2 linked regions of the Sulfuricurvum kujiense DSM 16994 genome follow. The protein of the gene in region 2 interacts with the protein of the main gene of each other region in a pairwise test. Links are inferred from orthologs where the notes say so. Each region holds a gene or a part of one and is shown on either strand. Other genes may lie near its edges.

Region 1 (7,524 bases), 2.2 Mb from region 2 along the record:
GTGCGGTGCGGTTTTGCTCCAACAATTTTTGATACCAGTCGTTGAGGCTTTCCAGAAGCGTTGAGCGTTTTTTTTGCTGAGCGTTATCGGTGTAATGGAGGGTGAAATTGGTGGAAGCGGCCAGTTTTTCGATCGCTTCGGGGTAATTGAGTTTCTCAAACTCCATGACGAATTTGATACTGTCGCCGTGTACGCCGCACCCGAAACAGTGATAGCTTTGGCGGGAGGGGTTGACGACGAAGCTGGGGGACTTCTCATCGTGAAACGGGCATGGAGCTTTAAAGCTGCTTCCGGCACGTTTGAGCTCGATGTACGAGCCGACGATATCGACAATATCAAGCCGGGCTTTGAGAGCCTCGATGGAGTCTTGGGTAATCATAAAGACATTTTAGCAAAACGGGGCTTTATTAATGTGTCTTAAATTGCCCTAACTGCGTATAAAGTGCATTAGCCGACGAGGCGATTTGGGAAACGATATCGGAGAGTTCTCGCATGGAGGTATCGTTAGCCGATGAAATGGTCCCGAGTTTTTCCATTTGAACCAGCATGGAGTTGATGTGGTTTGCAATGGTTTGGGAATTTGTAACGCTTTGTTTTGTCAGCATGTTGGTATTTTCCATCGCACTGACGGTTTCATTTATATCTTTATCCACCCTCTGTGAGATCATAGTGAGGTTTTGCATCGCTTTGGCGTTTAGATGCATCTGTTCGGTTGCGTCGGCAATGCTCTGGACAATAACATTAATCGTAGCATTGATTTCGGTCAAACTTTTTTGCGTCCGTTCGGCCAGTTTTCGCACCTCATCAGAGACGACGGCGAACCCTCTTCCGTGTTCTCCCGCACGTGCCGCTTCGATCGCGGCGTTGAGTGCGAGAAGATTGGTTTGCTCGGCAATATCGCCGATGACGGAGAGGATTTTTTGGACTTGAGAGGCCTCCCCGTTTAGTTGATCGAGTTTGCTGCTGAGTTCTGTTTCAAGCTCTGTACTGTGAGAAATGGTATCCAAAAGGGTGGATAGTTCCTGCCGTCCGTGGTGCAGCAGTCCGACGGCATTGTTCATATTTTCCAGAGTCACCGTGAAATTTTCTACCCCTTCATTGACGATCGTTTGGATTGAGTGGGCCTGATCCGATGTCGTCTGCGTGATGGAATTGCTCTCATGAACACGGCTTTTAATATGGGTATTGATAGTATCAAGTGTTTGCGCAGAGCTTAAATTTGCGGATGCAATCTCTTTCGCATGAGAGATGGAATGCTCAATTTCTCCCACGAAGCGGTTTAAGCAGCTCATCATGCTTCCCGTTTCGTCACGGGTAAATCCGCTAAACGATTTTGTCAGATTAAATAGATCAGTTTTGAGATTGTCGGTCAGATTTTTTACCGGGCGGGTGACCTGTGCTACCAAAAGAGCGATATTGACAGCGGAGATGACGATTCCTATCACGGCGACAATACTGTTTTTAATTAAAAGGGTAGATAAATCGAGCCCCGGTATCGAATAGAGCAAAATCGTATTGAGCAAGACGAGCAAAATAATATTTCCCAAAACGGTTGTAAATATGGCCAGAACCATTTTTCTTCCGAAAGAGACAAAAGGATATTTTTCACTCAGCGGAACGCTAACTACCCACTCTTCGAGACGGATAACGAATAAAATAAAAACCGGGATGATAAATAACAGCAGCAGCGGAAGGACGGCGGCTTCCGCAAGGCCGAACCGCTCAAGGGAAATAAACGATTTCCCGCTTAGAACTACTGCAGGCCCTATCGACGTATAAAGAAGCTGGCCGATTAAAAACCAATACGGGAGTTTGGAAACGATTGCGGCGGCTTCCTCACTCCTGTTCGGATTTTTCATAAGGGTTTCGATCCGTATAAGGGCATGGTTGAATCCGAAAATCATGGCGCTTGTCGCAACCGCCATATAAAGAGCCATAGGAATTGAAAAAAGGATTGAAATCAATTCGTCCACACTAAACAGATGTGAAAATGCCAATAATAAAATCCATACGACAGGAGGTATCATCATACCGATAAAAACCAGCCACATCAATGTTTTTCGGGGATGCATTGAAGACTCCGTAATATTTTTAATACCGAAATAATAGCTTGATTCAGATAAAAAGCTCATTTCGGTGAAAAGTATGGTAGAATTCCAATTCAAAATTTTAATAGAAAGTAGGTGATTGCATGCCTGGTATCATTCTAAGACAAGATGATAATTTTGATGCTGCTTACCGCCGTTTCAAAAAACAAACAGATCGTAATCTGATTGTTACTGAAGCTCGTGCTCGTCGTAACCACGTTACAGAGACCGAAAAGCGTAAACAATTCAAAATCAGCGCTCGCAAGAAGATGTTAAAACGTCTCTATATGATGCGACGTTACGAATCTCGCCTGTAATTTTAAGCGCAATAGCGCTTAAAATTACACCTCTTATTATCCTCCTGTAACAAAACCTTTACGAACCCTATGATAAACTTCGTGTAAATATCTCTGCACAAGGCTGTATTCATGCTCTTTAGCGCACCTCTTAAAAATAATTCCAAAAAAATCATGTTGTTAGGCTCCGGCGAACTCGGTAAAGAAGTGGCAATAGAAGCACAGCGTCTGGGAATCGAGGTCATTGCGGTCGACCGTTACAATCATGCACCTGCTCATCTCGTTGCCAATCGCTCTCATGTGGTGAACATGCAGGATAAAGAAGCGGTATTAAAGCTTATCCGCAAAGAGAAACCCGACTATATTCTCCCTGAGATCGAAGCGATCAGTATCGATGCGTTGTTCGCCGCCGAAGCGGAAGGATTTTGCGTTATCCCGAATGCCGAAGCGGTGAATAAAACAATGAACCGAAAAAATATCCGCCGTTTTGCCGCCGAAGATCTCGGGCTAAAAACAAGCCGTTATCATTTTGTGAGTACCTATGAGGATATGTGCGCTTCGGCGGAAGATGTCGGGTTCCCGTGTGTTATCAAACCGGTGATGAGTTCTTCGGGGCATGGGCAAAGTATCGCTAGAACGCGTGAGGATTTAGCCGCGTCATGGGAGATTGCCAAAGAAGCTCGCGGCGATGCAAGCGAGCTAATCGTTGAAGAGTTTATCCGTTTTGATTACGAAATCACACTTCTGACGGCACGTAACGGAGTGGAGACGGTATTTTGCGAACCGATCGGTCATATCCAAAAAGACGGCGATTACATCTACAGTTGGCAGCCGATGGAGATGTCCAAAAAAGCGCTCAAACGCTCTCAAAAAATAGCGAAAGCGATTACCGACGGATTGGGCGGCAAAGGGCTTTTCGGTGTTGAGCTGTTTGTGGCGGGAGATGAGGTTTATTTCAGCGAAGTGAGCCCGCGTCCGCATGACACAGGGATGGTAACATTGATCACCCAAAGCCAAAGCGAATTTGCACTGCATGTACGCGCAGTGCTTGGATTGCCGCTCGGATTTACCTTTTACGGTGACGGTGCGAGTGCGGCGTTTAAATCGGTAGTCGAGTCGACAGAACCGGTTGTCGATGTGGCCGATGAAGTGTTTGATGATAACAGTTTCGTCCGTGTATTCGGAAAACCTGAAGCACATGTCGGGCGACGGATGGCGGTTGTACTCGTATTTGACAAAGTAAATAAAGCGATGAAAAAAGCGAAAAAATTGATTAAGAAGATTAAAGACGCTTAATGTACTTTTCTGTTTAGCCAGAAAAGTATCAAAAGAGCATACCGTGATCCAAGAACGCTCGTTCCTCTCGGCACTACTGCCTCCGGAACGGCTCTGGGTATTGGATCATGGAAATTTATAGACAAAGTGAATGAATGAAAATAGTAATCCTTGATGCACTAACGTATAGTGATACCTCGTTAGAGGGTTTTGAATCTCTGGGCGATGTGGCTGTTTATCAGACGACATTTTCCGATGAGACGACGGAGCGTGTTTGCGATGCGGAGGTGATCGTGACAAACAAGGTAGTGATTAACGATGCCGTGATGGAAAGTGCTCCGAACCTAAAACTCATCTGTGTGGCGGCGACGGGGACAAATAATATCGATCATGAAGCTGCCAAACGGCGGGGAATAGCAGTTAAAAACGTTGCGGGATATTCGACCGATGCGGTCGTGCAGCATACGTTTTCAATGCTTTTTTATCTGATGGGGCATTCTCGTTATTATGATGAATACGTAAAAAGCGGCGCATGGCAGCGCGAAGCGGTATTTGCCCATATTGGGCCCTCATTTAGCGAACTGCGCGGTAAAACGTGGGGGATTATCGGATTGGGCGAAATAGGGCGCGGCGTGGCGCGTGTAGCTCAGGCATTCGGTGCTAACGTCTGTTATTATTCAACGTCGGGCAAAAACGATAACGGCGAGTATGAAAAAACGACCCTCAGCCGTTTGATCGAGAACAGTGATGTGATTTCGATCCATGCGCCGCTCAATGCCTCGACGGAGAATCTGATTTCCCATTCGGAACTGTTGCAGATGAAAGACGGTGCCGTGCTCCTCAATCTCGGACGCGGCGGTATCGTCGATGAAGATGCCCTGTCGGTTATCATCGATGTGAAACCGATCTTCGTCGGATTGGATGTATTGGCGAAAGAGCCGATGAAAACATCACATCCTCTTTTATCTGTCAAACATCCTGAACGGCTCTATATTACTCCTCATATCGCATGGACATCGCGCGAAGCACGAGAACGTCTTATCGCCTCGACGATCGAAAATATCAAAACATTCGTAAAAGCGTAGGCAATATCAGCGCAATCCCCAAAAATACGACTGACGTTGTAAACACCTCCACCGTAACGGTGCGGGGAGAACAATGATAGAGTGAAGCCAAATTAACATTGGCGACGGCCAGCGGGACAATCAATTCCAAAAACAAAATCCCTTTGACCACCGGCTCCATATCAACATAGTGCAGTACACCAAAAGCGATTAACGGTATCAGGATAAATTTTGTACCGTTTACCCACGCCGTGAGACGGAGATTGATCTCTCCCAATTTGATCCCGTACAGATAGATACCGAACAATACAAGCTGCATCGTCATCGAGGCATACGCTCCCATCATCAGCGTTTTATCGACGGCCGGGCTTGGGACATATCCGACGAGATTGAGGGCAATGGCGATCATGGCAGCCCAAAGAACGGGAAGTTTGAGGATATTGAGCAGCGAATCGCGGACGCTGAATTCTCCGCGCGAATAATAAAACACCCCGATAGTGTAGACGACAAATACGTTGACGAGATTGATAAGGGTAAGAAACGGGACGCTCATCTCACCGAAAAGTGCTATTCCCAGCGGAATGCCGAGATTCCCCGTATTGCCGATCAATGCCGCTACGGTAGCGATGGAACGCTCTTTTGGATTATGAAAAAGCATTTTAGCCAGAGGAATCATTAACAGCAGAGCCAAAAGGGTAATTGCCAGATACAAAGAGGGGGCAAAGAGGAGTTCCGTATCGATCGGACGTTTGAGAAGTCCCCAAAAGGTGAGAAAAATCTGTAAAAAATAGACACTGAGCAAGGTGATGGTGCGGTCGTCGATTTTCTCTTTGAACGCCCATTTGGCACCGAATCCGACAGCAATAAAGAGGTAGATGCCCAGAATGGAAAATAAAGTTTGCATAGTCTTTTTTTGGTGTGTATTGTAGCGAAAAAATGGATGAGAGAATTTTGAATCATTGATGATAATTAAGATTTTTTTATAGTTGTGAGCGTTACAATTTAGTCATATCAATAGGTAGAAGGGGTCTCATGAAAAAGTTTTTTTGTGTTTTGTTATTGGTCGGTTTTATTGGAGCATCTGCAAATGATGCTTTAAAAGCAGAAGTTGCGGCATGGCTTCAGGGCTTAGATGGGGGTGCGCAAAAGGCAAAGTATGACTCTCTTTCTCCTGAGAAACAAGCTGCTTTGGATAAATTTTTTGAAGAGTGCAGAGCAGATGTAGCTAGCGGAAAATCGCCAAAAGGGACGTGCAAACCTCTTTTTTTGGAAAAGCTAAAAGCACTTTAGGGTTCGGATTTTTCCGAACCCAATTCTATAAACAATTCTGTCATACTACTTTACTTAAAAAAAATTTCTTCTTTTTCATTAGATGAACTCCTAAAATCCGTTTTGGTACAATCCTTGCGAATAAAGATTGCATTTGTATTATGAGAGCAATCAAAAAGGTTTTGTATGTCAAAAGTATTGATCGTCGGCAGCGGCGGAGCAGGCTTGGTAAGCGCTCTTTCCGCAACAGAAAGCGGAGCAAAGGTAATTGTCGCTTCGAAAACACTCCCTACCAGATCGCAAACCTCTATGGCACAGGGGGGGATGAATGCGGTATTTGGCTCTGAGGATTCGATTGAAAACCATATCGCCGATACCCTTCGTTCTTCTGCAGGCTTGGGGGAAGAAGGGCGGATCGCATTGATGTGCGAGAAGGCTCCCGAAGCGGTTCGCTGGTGCAACACAATAGGTTTGCCGTTTAGCCGTGATGAAAAAGGGGAGATCGCTCGTCGCACTTTAGGCGGTGCATCGGCTCCGCGGGCTTGTTATGCGCAAGACTATACGGGATTGAAACTCCTCCACACCCTTTATGATCAATGTCTCAAAGCGGGAATCGAATTTAGAAATGACCGCTTTTTATTGAACCTCATCGTAGATCAGGAGACTAACCGGGCGTTAGGGGCAACGTTTTTGCATATCGAAACGGGCGAGGTCGAAGAGATTCGTGCCGACGCCGTTATTCTCGCGACGGGAGGATATGGTGCGTTATACGGCAAACACTCGACTAATTCGGTTCAAGCGACGGGTGATGGGCTGGCGGCGGCTGTACGTGCCGGAGCTCGTTTGGCCGATATGGAATTTATTCAGTTCCATCCTACCGCTCTTAAAAACTCTTCTATTTTGATTTCTGAGAGTGCTCGGGGCGCGGGGGGATATTTGGTGGATTCGGAAGGGGAGCGTTTTACCGATGAACTGGCACCGCGCGATGTCGTAGCACGCGCTATCCATGATGAGATGGCTAAAAGCGGAGCCGTCTATCTCGATATTCGCCATCTCGGGGAGGATTTTATTAATCATGAACTTCCTCAAGAACGAAAGCTGGCACAGATTTATGAGGGGATCGATCCGGTACACGAACTGATCCCGATCAAACCGTCTGCCCATTACAGCATGGGGGGGATCGAGGTCAATGAGAAGTGTATGACAAGCGTAAGCGCTCTGTTTGCCGTCGGCGAATGTGCCAATCATAAAACACACGGAGCGAACCGTTTGGGAGGGAACTCTTTATTGGAACTCGTTGTTTTTGGACGCGAATGTGGCAAGAATGCGGCTGAGTACGGGGCTCTTCACCCCGCTCCTGTTTTGGAAAATATGCAGTTAGCGAAAGATACCAACTTCGTCCGAGGTGTCATGTATTTTACAAACCAGATCGACTTTTACCAAAAGCAGGAAATGCTCGCTAACATCTTCTATAACAACGTCGGACTCGTACGGGATGATATGGGGCTTAAAGCGGTGCTCGGAGCGATCCGG
Region 2 (7,649 bases):
CGCGCAGGCACTCAAAGAGCGCAGCGGCGATGAAGTGGTTCTGATTTTGGGCAAAGGGGATGAAACGTCGCAGATTATTTACGATCAGCATCTGCCGTTTGATGACCGTGTTGTCGCAAAAGAACTTTTAGCAACACTCTAATCTTCCCTAAATTGCCCCTTAAAGAGGACAGCTGTATAAGGAAGCTTAAACTTGAGGATTTTATTTTGGCTATAATGCCGTTATTATTTTAGGTGCATCATGCCACCGAATTCAAAGGAGTAGCCGATGGGTCTTCCTCAACCGGCGTTTTATATTTTTAAATGCGAACAAAGTTCCCCTCCGGGAATGCCGAAACCGAGCTGTGTTAATCCGCATACGCAGGACATTTTTCAGCACTTAGCGCAGACATTGATGCAAAAAGGGCTTATTGCAACGGTACAGCCGATCCGTACGTCATGTATGAATCGTTGTAATGTCGGACCGATTATGCTGGTAGAACCGGGTCATGTTATGTACGCTGGACTTACTAAAGAGAAAATCAATGAGATCATTGATCGTCATATTATCGGCGGTGAAGTGGTACAAGAGTATGTGATTCCTGCAGAGCTTTGGGATGCTCCGATCACCCCTGCAGACATGATGAAGCAAATGGGACGCTAAACAATGCTCATCGAAATGCTCTACAGTAAAATTCACCGTGCTACGGTCACCGATGCCAACCTTAATTACGTCGGCTCGATCACTGTTGATGAAGAGCTATTGGAAGCTTCGAAAATGCGTGTAGGTCAAAAAGTGGAAATTCTCAACATTAATAACGGTGAGCGGTTTTCAACCTACATCATTCTTGGTGAACGAGGCAAGCGTGATATCTGTCTAAACGGTGCGGCGGCACGTAAAGTGCACAAAGGGGACAAGATTATCATCGTCGCCTATGCAACGTATAATGATGCCGAACTAGAAAATTACAAACCGACCGTGGTATTAGTCGATGATGAGAATGCCATCACCGATGTAATCGAGAAGATATAAGCTCCCTCATGTTACTATTTCGCTAAAAAATAGTGGGATAACGATGGAGCAGTTTGAAACATTCTTAGGGTCACATCTTCCGAGTGCACCAAGCTTTCACCCCCATTATGAAAACTCATTACGACAAATGCTTATCGGAGGGGGAAAACGGTTTCGACCGGCGCTCCTTTTAGGAGTCGTACGAGCCTATAATCCCCTGTTGATTCAAAGTGCTTATCATGCGGCATTGGCCATTGAACTCCTTCACACCTACTCTTTGATTCACGATGATTTACCGGCAATGGACAATGCCGATCTGCGCCGCGGCATTCCGACGCTGCACAAAACGTATGACGAAGTGAGCGCAATTTTGGCGGGAGATGCACTCAATACGTATGCTTTTGAAGTCCTCTCCAATGCTCCGTTTGCTGATCGGGTTATCGTAAAATTGATCCGTTCACTTGCCCATAACGGCGGAGCAGAGGGGATGGTTTTAGGCCAAGCGATTGATTGTCATTTTGAAAACTTTCGTTTAGAACTCGATCAGGTGAAGATGCTTCATATCCACAAAACGGGCAAACTGATTGCCGCGGCGCTTCAAATGGGTGCATTCATCGTCGGTCGTGATGATATGGCTCAAGAGCTTTACGATTTCGGGATCGATTTGGGACTGCTGTTTCAAATCCAAGACGATATTTTAGACGTTACCCAAAATGAGATCCAAGCGGGTAAAACAACCAACAACGATCAGGCAAAGAACAGTTTTGTAACGCTTCTCGGATTTGAGCGTGCCATGGAAGAGGCAAATATTTTAGCGGATAAAATCAACCGCCAAATGACGAGTTTTGATGAGAATTTGCAGCGTGAATTGTCACCAACACTTAACCACTACATTAACCGACACAAGGATTAAACGATGAGTAATACAATGCGCCAAAAAATGGCAGACACGATCCGCTTTTTAGCGGCAGATATGGTTCAACAGGCTAATTCAGGGCATCCGGGCGCACCGATGGGGTTGGCGGATATTGCAGTCGTTCTCTCTGAACACATGAACCATAATCCGAAAAATTCGAAATGGCTCAATCGTGACCGTTTGGTGTTCTCAGGAGGGCACGGAACCGGTTTGATCTATTCACTCTACTATCTGTGGGGATACGGGCTGGAGATCGATGATCTTAAAAACTTCCGTCAACTCGATTCTAAAACTCCGGGGCATCCGGAATACGGACACACGGCCGGGGTTGAGATCACAACAGGTCCTTTGGGTCAGGGGATCGCCAATGCGGTCGGTTTCGCGATGGCTTCGGCGTATGTCGGTAACAAAGTGAACTCTGAAACAGCCGAATTGATCGATCACAATGTTTACTGTCTGTGCGGAGACGGCGACTTGGAAGAGGGGATCAGCTACGAAGCGTGTTCGATTGCCGGACATATGGGGCTTGACAATCTGGTATTGATCTACGATTCAAACCGTATTACGATCGAGGGCTCTACCGAACTCAGCCTCAGCGAAAATATGAGAGACCGTTTCGAATCTCAAAACTGGGCAGTTTTGGAAATCGACGGTCATAATTTCGCTGAGATCGACGGTGCGTTGACTCAAGCGAAAACGATCAAACGTCCGGTTCTTATTATCGCCAATACCGTTATCGCCAAAGGGGGCGGTAAAATGGAGGGCTCCCATCATGCTCACGGTGCGCCGTTGGGTCACGATGTCATCAAAACGGCTAAAGCAGCCGCAGGGTTTGATCCTGAAAAAACATTCCATGTCGATGCGGATGTATTGGAGCGTTTCCGATGTGCGATCGAAAAAGGGGATTTGGCGGAGCGTGAGTGGAATCACCGCATTAAAGAGCTTCCGTTGGTTGAGCAAAATGAGGCGTATGAACAGCTCCTTAATCCGGACTTCTCTCGTATCCAATGGCCGACGTTCGAAAAAGCGGATGCGACCCGTAATACCAACGGGATCATTTTGAATGCGATTGCCAAAGCGATTCCGGGATTTATCGGCGGATCTGCCGACTTAGGACCCTCTAATAAAACCGAACTTGCTAATATGGGCGATTTTCCGAAGGGTAAAAATATCCATTTCGGTATCCGTGAACATGCAATGGCATCGATTACAAATGCGATGGCATTGTACGGGCCGCTGATGCCGTTTAGCGCTACCTTTTTCGTATTCAGCGATTACCTCAAACCATCGGCCCGTATTGCGGCGCTAAGCGGAATTCAGCATTTCTTTATCTGGACACACGACAGTATCGGTGTCGGTGAAGACGGACCTACCCATCAGCCGATCGAACATTTGAGCCAGTTTAGAGCACTGCCGAACTTTTACGTCTATCGTCCTGCGGATGGGGCGGAAAACGTCAAATGCTGGCAAAAAGCACTCAGCATGAAACACTCTCCGTCCGCGTTCGTCTGTTCACGCCAAAATCTTCCGTTGCTCCCTTCTGCCGTTCACGGTGATGTGGAAAACGGCGGTTATCTGATTGTCGATAAAGCGGGTGCGACGGTGACATTGATGGCATCGGGTTCTGAGGTTGGTTTGGCAATCGAGACGGCAGAGCTTCTGGCATCACGCGGAGTTGCGGCCAATGTTGTGAGTGTGCCGTGTTTTGATCTGTTGTTAGAGCAGCCTCAGAGCTATCTTGATTCTATCATTAAACCGGGAACGAAACGTGTTGCGATTGAAGCGGCACGCGGACTTGAGTGGTACCGATTCGCTGACACCGTCGTGGCGATGGATGGATTCGGGGCGAGTGCGCCTGCAGATAAACTGTTTGAGAAATTCGGATTTAGCGCGGAAGCCGTTGCGGCAAAGATCTAATGAACGATTCTCCTGAATATTTAGAGAAGAAACGTTTTTTTGATTCAGTGATTACTCTGTATGGGCGCAACGTGGCCGTCGAAGTGCTGCGAGACGATGCTGTACAGATTCACAAACTGCACCTCTCCAAAAGCAACCGGATTGATGAGACGATCGAAGAGATTTTGGCTCTCGCCGAAATGCGCGGTATCGAGATAAAATACCACACCAAAGAATCCCTCTCCCGCATCTCCAAAAACAGCGCTCAAGATCAAGGAGTTGCGATTGACGTCGTTAGCCAAAACTACCGCAGTGCCTCTAACATTGCAACCGATCTACCGAGCTCTTTTCGCCTTTTAGCTCTAGATGGGATTAACAACCCTCAAAATTTGGGGATGATTGTCCGATCCGCTGCGGCGAGTAAAATCGACGGGATCGTATTGCCTCGTCGCAACAGCACGAAACTCTCTCCTTTGGTGATGAAAGCGAGCGCGGGTACTCTCTTTAAAATCCCGATCTATTATTGTGAAGATTTATCTGAAATTTTAGGGATTAAAGATACGGCGATTATTACCCTCTCGTCTCACGCTAAAGACGACATCCATACCTTGAAAATCCCTTCTCGGGCTATTTTTGTATTGGGGAATGAGACCGAAGGGGTGAGCGATGCGGTAATGCGAGCTTCGACTCATAGCGTTTCTATACCGATGTATCGGGGAGTCGAGTCACTTAATGTCGCCGTTACGGCAGGGATCGTCAGCTTTCTACCGTAGTTTACTTACGCAAGCATAAGATTATAGGGACGTTCTATAGAATCGATGACTTCGCCGACACTCATGTGTCGGCTTTTGCGTAAAAATTCTCTCCCTTGAAAAAAGACAAGCACCGTCGGAATCGCGAAAACGCTAAAATGTGAAGCGATTTCGGGCGTTTGCGAAATATCGATACTCTCTATGACAAACGTAGGGAATTGGTCAGTAATCGCTTCAACGAGTTTGGGTTTAAGAGCATGGCAAACGTTGCAGGTAGGTGCGCTAAAATAGAGCATCACCGCATCGTTAGAGTTGAGTGTTTGGTTAATGGTGTCTAAGGTTTGCATAAAGGGATTATAATGAAATTCAGCCGTGCCTATGTTGAAATCACCAATATCTGCGGCTTATCCTGCAGTTTTTGTCCTCCGAAAAATCAACCTACGTTGACAATGCCGCTGGCTTTTTTCCAAACGGCGGTTGAACAGCTTAAAAAATTCACCGATGAGATAGCCCTTCATGTAATGGGCGATCCGATGGTATTGAGCAATGTGAGAGAGTATCTCGATGTTGCTTATGATGCCGGTTTGAAAGTGATGATCACCACCAGCGGATTTTATCTCGACGCCGTTCGGCGCAAGACACTTTTTCATCCCGCTTTGCGTCAAGTGAATATTTCCCTCAACAGTTTTAATAAAAACAGCGTCTCCAGAAGCTTTGAAACGTATATGGAACCCATATTGGCACTGTGTGATGAAAAGCTTTCGCATTCCGAAGATTTTTTTATCAATCTTCGCCTTTGGAATTTGGATGATGTTCACAGTGAGAAGCTTTTTAATGAAAAATTGTTCAAGCTTCTCGAAAATCACTTCTCTCTTGAAGAGGGGATGATTGCTTCAAGCATCAGCGGCGAGCGTCAGTCAACCCGGCTGGCATCCAAAATCCTTCTCCATTTTGACCGTTATTTTGAATGGCCTCATCTTGAGAATCCAACTTCTTCGCATGGCTATTGCCAAGGGTTGAGCAAGCAAATCGCTATTCTTACCGACGGCAGAGTCGTACCGTGCTGTTTGGATAGTGAGGGGATTATGGAACTCGGTAACCTGAACGAGACAAATTTGGGTAAAATTCTGACATCAAAACGCTCCCAAGCAATAACCGATGGGTTTTCCAAAGGGATGTGCAGCGAAGAACTATGCCAAAAATGCTCCTACAAAGAGCGATTTGCGAAAGGAGGAATAAATGATTAAATGTTATGTCCGTAATGAAAATGCGATTGCATTTATCGATACGATGTCGGAGCTCGATGGAGAGGTCATTGAAAAAGTGATCTGGATCGATATGCTCATGCCGACCTATGATGAGATTCTTTTTATCGAAAATACATTTAATATCAAATTTCCGACTAAACAAGAGACCGAAGAGATTGAAATCAGTTCCCGTTACTGGGAAGAGAATGATCGTATTGAAATCAACAGCTATTTTTTAGTGAGCAGTAGAGAAAGTTCGCATAATGAAACGGTATCATTTATCCTCTTTAAAGAAATTCTGATTTCAATTCGTTACACTAATTTATATACGTTCGATGAATTTAACCGAAAATTTTTCGCAACACCGAAGCAATTTGAAACGGGATATGATATTTTTTGTCAGATTTTGGATATTCGAATTGATGCCGATGCGGATATTATTGAAAAGCTGGCAAAAGATATTACGCGCGTCCGCAAACACGTTTTGACCGATTATACCAATGAAGATGAAGAGATATTGGGACGCATCTCGTCATTGGAAGATTTGAACATGCAGATTCGTGAGAATCTCAATGATAAACAGCGTATTCTGAGCGCTTTTTTAAAGTCGACCAAGTACAAACATTCACTTAAGCATGATGTTACGGTCATGTTAAAAGATATTAAATCCTTGATCGATTACACCGACTTTAATTTTGAACGGCTCGATTATCTTCAAAATATTTTCGTCGGTGTTTTGAGCATTGAGCAGAATAAAGTTATTAAAATGTTTACGATCGTTAATGTCGTGTTTCTCCCACCTACCTTGATAGCGAGCATTTATGGGATGAACTTTGATTTTCTCCCTGAACTGCATTGGAAATACGGTTATGTACTCTCCATTTGTATGATGGTAATTTCATCGATCTTGCCGGTATACATTTTCAAACGAAAAGGCTGGATTTGATCATTCCTGTAATTATGGTATGATTCTCTAACACTATTACCTACAAAGGATAAAGAATTGGATAGGCGGATACGCTATTTTATTGAAGATTATTGGGACATTTTTATCGGTATAGCCTCGATTGCGCTAGCAGTCATGTTTAATGCACAGCAAGAATCTTTACTCTCGACATTATTCGCCGCGATTGGGATTGCGGCACTCTCCTTAACGGTTGCCGAAGTAGCCGACATCCTCTCAGAACGGCTTCATGAACCTTACGGCAGTTTTGTCCTTACCTTCAGTGCCGTTGCGGTAGAAATCATCTTATTGTACGTTATTTTGCTTGAAGTACGTCATTCGCCGGAAGTTTTGGAAACGGTCAAGGGGGGGATAATCTCTGCGGTTATCGTCGATTTGAACGTTTTACTCGGTCTAGCCGTTTTTTTAGGGGGGCTGGCCTATACGCAGCAGCAGCATAACAAAGAGACCTCCAGTGCGTACAGTACCGTTTTGTTTGTCGCTTCCAGCGCTCTGTTGGTTCCGGGACTGTTAAGCCATACGGAAAACGGGAGTGCTTCATTGACTCATGTCAGCCATTTGATCGCGGGTGTATTGCTCCTTTTCTATATCATCATTTTTATCTTTCAAACCCGAACCCATACCCACTTTTTCAAAGCAACGGCTCGCAGCCGTTTTTTTCGTCTAAAGCGCAAACTCCAGGAAGAGGAAGATGCCGAGATCGATGAAAACGAATCGAGCGACTATATTTTCGAACATCTGAGTACTGCGGTTAACTTTATGGTTATTTTCGGCTTTATCGCCATTATCGCATTCGGTGCCGAGATATTTGCCGGAAATGGTGTCGTCATCGCCAGAGAACACGGGATATCGGCGGGTCTTGCCGGATTGGTTATTGCGATTA

The links. Proteins that work in one complex are often made in the same cells at the same time.
Region 1: the proteins of SULKU_RS11515 (region 2) and purT interact in binary tests that used the Escherichia coli proteins (3 or more experiments, as listed by UniProt). The link is inferred for Sulfuricurvum kujiense DSM 16994 from one-to-one orthologs.

Annotation. Positions count from the first base shown.
Region 1 is NC_014762.1:71,498-79,021, reverse strand. Bases 1,689-4,597 are described here. They hold purT (formate-dependent phosphoribosylglycinamide formyltransferase), read left to right. Parts: upstream 1,689-2,515; coding sequence 2,516-3,679; downstream 3,680-4,597. Other genes in these bases: SULKU_RS00365 (D-2-hydroxyacid dehydrogenase), read left to right, coding at 3,814-4,597; rpsU (30S ribosomal protein S21), read left to right, coding at 2,192-2,404; SULKU_RS15245 (methyl-accepting chemotaxis protein), read right to left, coding at 1,689-2,072. Outside these bases: dnaG (DNA primase), read right to left, coding at 1-379; more of SULKU_RS15245, read right to left, coding at 408-1,688; more of SULKU_RS00365, read left to right, coding at 4,598-4,743; SULKU_RS00360 (AEC family transporter), read right to left, coding at 4,721-5,626; SULKU_RS00355 (hypothetical protein), read left to right, coding at 5,755-6,012; SULKU_RS00350 (FAD-dependent oxidoreductase), read left to right, coding at 6,178-7,524. UniProt on the Escherichia coli protein: Involved in the de novo purine biosynthesis. Catalyzes the transfer of formate to 5-phospho-ribosyl-glycinamide (GAR), producing 5-phospho-ribosyl-N-formylglycinamide (FGAR). Formate is provided by PurU via hydrolysis of 10-formyl-tetrahydrofolate.
Region 2 is NC_014762.1:2,307,809-2,315,457, reverse strand. The notes cover bases 1-2,979. They hold SULKU_RS11515 (polyprenyl synthetase family protein), read left to right. Parts: upstream 1-1,055; coding sequence 1,056-1,904; downstream 1,905-2,979. Other genes in these bases: tkt (transketolase), read left to right, coding at 1,908-2,979; panD (aspartate 1-decarboxylase), read left to right, coding at 647-1,012; SULKU_RS11525 ((2Fe-2S) ferredoxin domain-containing protein), read left to right, coding at 269-643; SULKU_RS11530 (UDP-N-acetylmuramoyl-L-alanyl-D-glutamate--2,6-diaminopimelate ligase), read left to right, coding at 1-142. In the rest of the region: more of tkt, read left to right, coding at 2,980-3,824; SULKU_RS11505 (TrmH family RNA methyltransferase), read left to right, coding at 3,824-4,576; SULKU_RS11500 (thioredoxin family protein), read right to left, coding at 4,582-4,902; SULKU_RS11495 (radical SAM/SPASM domain-containing protein), read left to right, coding at 4,915-5,802; magnesium/cobalt transporter CorA, read left to right, coding at 5,795-6,748; SULKU_RS11485 (calcium:cation antiporter), read left to right, coding at 6,806-7,649.